2 regions of the Neorhizobium sp. AL 9.2.2 genome follow, and region 1 is predicted to be linked to the other one. Evidence: riboswitches for the same ligand, from Rfam matches in the RefSeq annotation. Region 1 holds a riboswitch; the other holds the start of a gene.

Region 1 (4,414 bases):
TCGACGGCGCCGTTTGCGGCGGGCACGATCTTGACCGCGCGCGGCAGATGCGCCTGGACACGGCCCTTGGCGGCGGCAAGCGATGCCTGGTCGAGAAGGTCGGTCTTGGTCAGCACGATCATGTCGGCGCAGGCGATCTGGTCCTCGAACACTTCCTCGACCGGGTCGTCGTGGTCGATCGAGCTGTCCTGGCTGCGCTGCGCTTCCAGCGCCTCATGATCGTCGGCCACGCGACCTTGCGCAAGCGCCAGACCGTCCACCACGGCAATGACGGCATCCACGGTGACGCGGGCCTTCACATCCGGCCACTGGAAGGCCTGGACGAGCGGCTTCGGCAGGGCAAGGCCGGAGGTTTCGATCAGGATATGATCGACGCGCGGTTCGCGGGCCAGGATCTGGTCGATCGCCGGAACGAAATCGTCGGCGACGGTGCAGCAGATGCAGCCGTTGGCAAGTTCGACAATATTATCATCAGGGCAGCTTTCGATGCCGCAGCTCTTCAACACGTCGCCATCGATGCCGACATCGCCGAACTCGTTGACGATGATCGCGAGGCGCTTGCCCTTGAGGTTTTCGATCAGGTGACGGATCAGCGTCGTCTTGCCGGCACCGAGAAACCCGGTGATGACGGTGCAGGGAACGCGGTCGAATGAAACGCTCATGAAGGCAGGTCCTCGTGGTGCTGGAATGGTGGAATGCGGGCCGTCATGCCCTTGCCGCGAAGGCACATGGGACGGCCGCGAAGGGGAAGTAAACCGCGCTCGTCGTCAGACAGCATCATCGCGCCGATCAAGATGTCCTCGACCGTGTCGAGCGACAGATGACCAAAGACATAGGACCAGCCGGAGCGATGGTTGAAGGCAGCACTTGGGCCTTTTTCGCAGTTGGCAAGGCAGGTGACGGGTTTGACCGAGAGCGGCTTGCCGGCGGCAGCTTCGCGCAGGGCATCCATCAGGACGATGCCCGGGCGCGCCTGGCTATCGGAGGCCTCGCGACAATTGGTGCAGACGAAAATCGTCACATCCGGCTCGCCGGCAAGGCCGTCTGCGGACGCATCGCGTTCGTCTTTTCGTTCGTCAATCACCATCGTGTCGCACTACCGCCCAAGTCAATAACATCGGGGTGCACGACAGGAAGGCAAGCCTATCCTGCAGAGTGAAAGAAGCTTTTCCGGAGCACCCCGCCCGGAAAGGCACGTTTTCGAACGGCAGGTCTCCTGGCTCGCGGGTCGTCACCATCCGCCTGCCTTCCCGGATTTCTCCAGTGGCTTTCGTGGCAGGATGGCTCGCCGCTTACAGTTGCGGGGGCAGCCGCGGCATTGAACCATGGGATCTCAAAGATGATCCCGGGCTCGCACCGCATTCTCTCTTAGCCCCTACCGTTGCCGGCAAGGGACCGTATCGCAGTCACCTAAGCCTTGTCGCAGGGCAGTGTCAATGTCGCAAAGGCGATTGCCCGTATGGGGAAACCGTCTATAGTGATCACGTCTTTGGTGCCCGAGAGGGCTCATCGAAGGGAATGCGGTGCGACGACATCTTGGCGTCAAACCCGCGGCTGCCCCCGCAACTGTAAGCGGAAAGTCTCTGCTCAACATGCCACTGGAGACATCCGGGAAGGCGGGTCAGAGGCGTTCGATCCGCGAGCCAGGAGACCTGCCGGAGACGATAGGCACAGTGAAAGTCCTCGGGTGGAGGGCAGAAAGACGACGTCCATGGTTACGAACTCTGCTGCCGGTGCAGCCAGCGTTTCCGCATCGAAAATCATTCCTCTTGGCATGACAGCCATACTCGGCCTGTTCATCGTCGGCTTTGTCGGCTTTTCGCATATCGAGGCTGTGCACAATGCGGCTCACGATACGCGCCACTCGCTGGCCTTTCCCTGCCACTAAGAGGAATTCCTTAAATGTCGCTGTTTCGAAACATCGTCCTCACGGCGGTGATCGCAGGGCTTTTGTCCGGGCTCCTGATGACCGTGATGCAAAGCTTTTCCGTCGTGCCGCTTATTCTCGCAGCGGAGACCTATGAACACGCCGGCGGCAACGGCGCTGGACATAGCCATGGCACAGCTCCGAATACGGTAGCCAGCACTGCAGCGCCGGCTTCCGCTCAGCATGATCCCGCCGAAGAGGCATGGGCGCCGGCTGACGGGATCGAGCGCTTTGCCTACACGGCTGCGGCCAATGCGCTTTCTGCCATCGGTTTTGCGCTGGTTGCCATCGCCATTGCCGAAGCACTCGGCGGGTTTGGCGGATGGCGCGGCGGATTGATGTTCGGCATTGCTGGCTTCCTCACCGTCAGCCTCGCACCCGGCCTTGGCCTGCCGCCGGAACTTCCGGGCATGCCCGTCGCCGAACTCGGACCGCGGCAGATCTGGTGGATTGCGACGGCCGTCTGCACTGCCCTGGCCCTTGGCCTGCTTGCCTATACCCGCTCCGCCCTTCTTGCAGCGCTCGCGGTGGTCCTGCTCGTTGCGCCGCACATCATCGGTGCACCGCTGCCGCCGACCCATGACAGCGCAGTACCGATCGACCTGCATGCGCGGTTCGTCAATGCCGTCTACGCGACGAACCTCGTCTTCTGGGCCGTTCTCGGAGCGCTTTCCGGCGTCATTCGCGAGCGTTTTCGTGCTGGTGAGGAAATTTCGACCACGTCCAAGGAGCTTGCAGTCCGTTGAAGGAAATCGATCAGACCACCGAGCAGCGCCACCGCGCCAAGATGGAAAACCGCAAGGCGGTTCAGGATGCCGAAGTCGCGGAGAAGACCGTCGAGAAGGGGCTCCTCATGGTTCATACCGGCTCCGGCAAGGGCAAGTCTACGGCGGCCTTCGGGCTGGCCTTGCGGACGCTCGGCCACAACCGCCGCGTCGGCATCGTGCAGTTCATCAAGGGCGCATGGTCAACCGGCGAGCAGCCGGCGCTTGCTGTGTTCGGTGACCGCATTGCCTGGCACACGATGGGCGAGGGCTTTACCTGGGAAACCCAGGATCTCAAACGCGACATCGCCGCTGCCGAGAAGGCCTGGGGCATGGCACTCGAACTGATGGCGGATGAAACGATCGGCCTCGTCATTCTCGACGAACTCAATATCGCGTTGCGTTACGATTATCTCGATCTCGAAACGGTCGTTGCCCAGTTACAGGCGCGCCGGGCGGATCTGCACGTGGTCGTCACCGGCCGTAATGCAAAACCGGCTCTGATCGAGGCGGCGGATCTGGTGACCGAGATGACGCTCGTCAAGCATCACTTCAAGGCCGGCGTCAAAGCCCAGGCCGGCATCGAGTTCTGACGGGTGGTGGCGCGCGCTCTCATGTTTCAGGGGACAGGCTCGGATGTGGGCAAGTCGCTGGTCGTTGCCGGGCTTGCCCGCGTCTTCACGCTGCGTGGCTTGAGTGTCCTGCCCTTCAAGCCGCAGAACATGTCCAACAATGCTGCGGTCACTGCCGATGGCGGCGAGATCGGCCGGGCGCAAGCCCTGCAGGCGAGGGCGGCCAGCGTGCCGCTCAGCGTCCATATGAACCCGGTTCTGTTGAAGCCCCAGAGCGAGGTCGGCGCCCAGGTGGTGGTGCAGGGCAGGGTCGAGGGCAATGCCAAGGCGGCCGAATACCAGCTTCTGAAGCCGAGGCTGCTTTCGCGGGTGCTTGAGAGCTTCGAGATCCTGAAAGCCAGGGCGGACCTGGTTCTGGTCGAAGGGGCTGGCAGCGCGTCCGAAATCAACCTTCGCCAGAACGACATTGCCAATATGGGTTTTGCCTGCGCTGCCGATGTGCCGGTGGTTCTGATCGGCGATATCGACCGGGGCGGCGTGATTGCCAGCCTCGCCGGCACGAAACTCGTCATCGATGACGACGACGCGGCCATGATCCACGGCTTTATCGTCAACCGCTTTCGCGGCGATCCGGCATTGTTTGCCGAGGGCATGCGGATAATCGGTGCGTTTACCGGCTGGCAATCGATCGGCCTCTTGCCGCATTTCGCCGATGCGGCTCTCCTGCCGGCAGAAGATGCGCTCGGCCTGACCCAGTCGTTTGCGCGCAAGCCCGGCGCGAAGATGCGTATCGCAGTGCCGATCCTGCCGCATATTTCCAATTTTGATGATCTCGATCCGCTGGAAGCGGAGCCGGATGTCGAGCTCATCCGTGTCAGGCGCGGCGAGGCTATCCCTGGAGACTGCGATCTCGTGCTGCTGGTCGGCTCGAAGGCGACGATCACCGATCTGGCGGCGCTCCGGGAAGCGGGCTTCGATACCGATATCGCAGCTCATTACAGGCGCGGCGGGCGGGTGCTCGGCCTCTGCGGCGGGTATCAGATGCTCGGCAGACGGATATCGGATCCAGAGGGATCGGAAGGTCCTCCCGGTTCGGCGGAGGGGCTGGGGCTTCTCGATGTCGAAACCGTTCTGTCGGCGTCGAAGCGGCT
Region 2 (4,414 bases), on a different contig from region 1:
CGATATCGAGGGGCCCGACCATGTCGAGCTGCTCGAATGGCTGTGTGCGGCCAAGATCGGTGGCGACGGCAATATCGGCAAGGGTATCTACACCCACTTCCTCGACGACGAGGGCATGGTGCGGGCAGATTTCACCGTCTTCCGTCTGGCTGACCGCGGCCGTCTCGTCAACGGCGCCGATGCCGGCCCGCGGGACCTGCTCTACATGAAGCGTGTCGCGCAGGATCGTGGCCTCGACGTCACCATCACCGATGTCTCGGAACAGTTCATCACCATCGGCATCTGGGGCCCGAACGCGCGCGAGACGCTGAAGAAGGTCGTGGCCGACCCCGATGGTCTTAATGTCGAGAACTTCGCCTTCGCCGCGATCAAGCCTATCGAGATCGCCGGCAAGCATGTCACGGCATTCCGCATCTCCTATGTGGGCGAGCAGGGCTGGGAACTGCATATGAAATACGAAGACGGCGTTGCCGTCTGGGACGCGCTGCGCGCCACCGGCGTGATGGCCTTCGGCGTCGAGACCTATGCCAACTCACGCCGCATGGAAAAGAGCCTGCGCCTGCAGAACGGCGATCTCCTGACCCAGTACAACCTGATCGAAGCGGATCTTGCCCGTCCAAAGGTCAAGGAAGCCCATTTTTGCGGCAAGGCGAAGCATCTCGAATACAAGGCCCGCGACCATCAGCCGGCGATGCTCTGCACGCTCTTGATGACCGACAATGTCGATGCGTCCGGTGTCGCCCGCTATCCGGTCGGCTCGCTGCCGGTGATGGATCCTGACACGGGCGAGGTTCTAATCGACGACCTTGGACGGCGTTCCTATACGACCTCGATCGCCTACGGCCCGACCATCGGCAAGAATATCGCGCTCGCCTATCTGCCTTGGTCGCATTGCCAGGTCGGCCGGAAACTGACGGTGGATTATTTCAACGAGGCGTTCCCGGTGGAAGTCGCAGCGGTTGGTTACAAGCCGCTCTACGATCCTGAGAACCTCAAGCCGAGAAGCTGATTTCTTCGGATCCGACAAACAAAAAACGCTCCGCGGATGTCCACGGAGCGTTTTTTTATTGGCTGAGACTGGTCTTAGTACTGCGCAGTCGGGGATGAAGACCCCTGCTGGTTGCCGTTGAGGCCAGTTGCGACGACCGACACGCGGAACTTGCCGTCGAGGTTCTTGTCGAAGATCGCGCCGACGACGATGTCGGCCTCGGCTTCGACTTCGTCACGGATGCGGCTCGCAGCTTCATCGACTTCGAACAGTGTCATGTCGGTACCGCCTGAGATCGAGATGAGCACGCCCTTGGCGCCCTTCATCGAGATGTCGTCGAGCAGCGGATTGGCGATTGCAGCTTCGGCGGCGATCAGCGCGCGGCCATCGCCGGATGCTTCGCCGGTTCCCATCATCGCACGACCCATGCCCTTCATCACCGATTTCACGTCGGCGAAGTCGAGGTTGATCAGGCCTTCCTTGACAATCAGGTCGGTGATGCAGCTGACGCCCGAAAACAGCACGCGGTCCGCGATCATGAACGCGTCGGCAAAGCTGGTCTTGGCGTCGGCAATGCGAAACAGGTTCTGGTTCGGAATGACGATGACCGTATCGGCGGCTTCACGCAGGGCTTCGATACCCTCGTTGGCCGTCTTCATGCGGCGGTGTCCTTCGAACGAGAAGGGTTTTGTGACAACCGCGACCGTCAGGATGCCGGCAGAGCGTGCCGCGCGTGCAATCGCTGGCGCAGCGCCGGTTCCGGTTCCGCCGCCCATGCCGGCCGTGACGAAGCACATATGCGATCCGGCGAGATGATCCATGATTTCGTCGATCGATTCTTCGGCGGCCGCGCGGCCGATATCCGGCAGCGAGCCAGCACCGAGACCTTCGGTCACCTGAGCACCCAGCTGGATGCGGCGCGACGCCTTGGATGTCGCCAGAACCTGGGCATCCGTATTGGCGGCGATGAATTCCACGCCGTGGAGATTTTCCGTGATCATGTTGTTGATCGCGTTACCGCCACCGCCTCCGACACCGATCACGGTTATCTGCGGTTTCAATTCGGTCAAGCCGCTCTTAATATCCGTCATCTTCGTCTCCTTCAGCTCCTTCCGGTCGTCCCATACCAGAAGGACGGCGAATCGCCCCGCAGGCTATCTGTCCGCAAGGTCATAGACCAGAGCGCTGTCAGGCCAAAGAGGCAGGAGTAGGGTGAGGGCGATGTCATCGCAATTTAATGTACAGCATCCCTGAATTGAGCGCCTCACGAAGGTCGTGACCAATCCAAAATAGACCGTTGCGTAAATTGGTATGTTATACTATTACACTCGGCAACGGCAGAGATCGCGCGGGGATCGCTCTGGACAAGCACCGGCGTGTTCCCTATCAGTTGGGGCGCTACGGTTCTGCAATCGCAGATGAAAAGGGAATGCGGTGAGGCTTTCGGGCCAAGTCCGCGACTGCCCTCGCAACTGTAAGCGGCGAGCCAGCCATCGATACCACTGATCATCCGATCGGGAAGGCGATGGAAGGCGTTCGAGCCGCAAGTCAGGAGACCTGCCGTGGCATGGACAACCAACACCGGACGAGGGGTTCCGGCAGGGAGATGATTATGACGCAAGCAATGCGCTCGTGCGCCATTTTGACGTCGAGCCGCGATGCGGCTTCAGGTCGTCCTGCCCTTTTTTCCGATCATTAAAGGACAGGACATGAAATCAGGGCTTATCGCCGCCTTAGTTGCGGCACTTCCCACATTCGCCTTTGCCGCACCGACCAGCTACCCGCTGACGATCGAGAATTGCGGTCGCTCCGTCACGTTCGAGAACGCGCCCCAGAAGATCGTTTCGATCGGTCAGGGCATGACCGAAGTGCTTTATTCGCTCGGGTTGGCCGACAAGGTGGCGGGCACCGCGGTCTGGGTCGGGCCGGTGCTTTCGCCCTATGCCGGGGTGGATGCGAAGATCAAACGGCTTGCCGACAACGACCCAAGCTTTGAATCGGTCGTTAGTCTCGAACCGGATCTGGTCGCTGCCGAGTTCGAGTGGCATGTCGGGCCGATGGGATCCGTCGGCAAGCGTGAGCAGTTTTCCGATCTCGGCATCAACACCTACGTCTCGCCCGCCGATTGCGTCGCCAAGACCAATGTCGATGGCGGGGACGGCGTTCGCAACGAACTGTTCAAGATGGACCTGATCTACCGCGAGATTACCGAGCTTTCGAAGATCTTCGATGTCGAGGACAAGGGTGCCGCCCTCATCGCAGACCTGAAACAGCGCGAAGCCGCAGCCGTCGCATCGATCAAGGGCGTTGAGCTAAAGAACCTGCCGATCGTCTTCTGGTATTCCAGCAAGGAAACCAAGGGCGATGCCTTTATAGCCGGCAAGAACAGCGCACCGGCTTATATCCTTGAGACGATCGGCGCCCGCAATGTGGTGACGACGGAAGAAGAATGGCCGCTGGTCGGCTGGGAAACGATTGCTGAGGCCAACCCCTCCGTCATCGTCGTCGCCACCATGGACCGTCGCCGCTATGCCGCGGATGATCCTGCCGTGAAGATCAAGTTTCTCGAGACTGATCCCGTCGTCCGCCAGCTGGATGCGGTGAGAAAGAAGCGTTTCGTGATGATGGACGCCCAGTCGATGAACCCGACGATCCGCACGATCGAGGGCATCGAGACGCTCGCCCGGGGCATCCAGTCCTTCGGCCTTGCGAATTAGGGTGCGGCGGGAGATGATATCTTTCCCTGTTTCCGCCATCGTCGATGAGCCGAATTTGCCCGACCTGCCCAGGCGCCCCAAGTGACGCGATCCCGTATCGGACGCTGGGCGCTGGGTGCCGCAGGCGTGTTCCTGGTGCTCTCAGCGCTTCTCGTCGCCATCGTTGCCGGGGTGGCGATCGGTGAGATGACCATTCCCATGGAGACGACGATTGCGGCGGTGACGAACCGGCTCGGCTTTACGGCCGTGGCCTTGCCGCGCATTCAGGAAGCGGTGATCTGGGATTATCGCCTGTCGCGCTCACTTGTCGCGGCATTTTGCGGCGCCGGGCTGGCGCTGTCGGGGGCGATCCTGCAGTCGCTGCTGCGGAACTCGCTGGCCGAACCCTATGTTCTCGGCATTTCGGCTGGAGCATCGACCGGTGCGGTCAGCGTCATGCTGCTCGGGTTTGGCGCGGGCGCGATCTCGCTTTCCGCCGGAGCCTTTGTCGGCGCGCTGATCGCCTTTGTCTTCGTGGTGATGCTGTCGAGCGGACGCCAGACGGCGGACCGGACCATTCTGGCCGGCGTTGCCGCCTCGCAATTGTTCAATGCGCTGACCTCCTACATCGTCTCGACGTCTGCCAATGCCGAACAGGCGCGCAGCGTGATGTTCTGGCTGCTCGGCAGCCTTGCCGGCGTCCGCTGGCCGGAGGTGACGCTCGCCGCAT

The links. Region 1 has a riboswitch for cobalamin ahead of G6K99_RS17040 (CbtB-domain containing protein). Riboswitches for the same ligand answer to the same signal wherever they lie in the genome.
Region 2: another riboswitch for cobalamin. It lies ahead of G6K99_RS08480 (ABC transporter substrate-binding protein); the one in region 1 lies ahead of G6K99_RS17040 (CbtB-domain containing protein).

What each region holds. Positions count from the first base shown of each region.
Region 1 is NZ_JAALXU010000008.1:21,656-26,069, reverse strand. Features, by position in the region: gene cobW (cobalamin biosynthesis protein CobW) at 1-662, opposite strand, end outside; gene G6K99_RS17045 (DUF1636 family protein) at 659-1,087, opposite strand; cobalamin riboswitch at 1,189-1,415, opposite strand; cobalamin riboswitch at 1,474-1,675, shown strand; gene G6K99_RS17040 (CbtB-domain containing protein) at 1,712-1,888, shown strand; gene G6K99_RS17035 (CbtA family protein) at 1,903-2,673, shown strand; gene cobO (cob(I)yrinic acid a,c-diamide adenosyltransferase) at 2,670-3,284, shown strand; gene G6K99_RS17025 (cobyric acid synthase) at 3,288-4,414, shown strand, end outside.
Region 2 is NZ_JAALXU010000003.1:363,599-368,012, forward strand. Features, by position in the region: gene G6K99_RS08470 (FAD-dependent oxidoreductase) at 1-1,009, shown strand, start outside; gene ftsZ (cell division protein FtsZ) at 1,084-2,079, opposite strand; cobalamin riboswitch at 2,373-2,568, shown strand; gene G6K99_RS08480 (ABC transporter substrate-binding protein) at 2,698-3,705, shown strand; gene G6K99_RS08485 (iron chelate uptake ABC transporter family permease subunit) at 3,787-4,414, shown strand, end outside.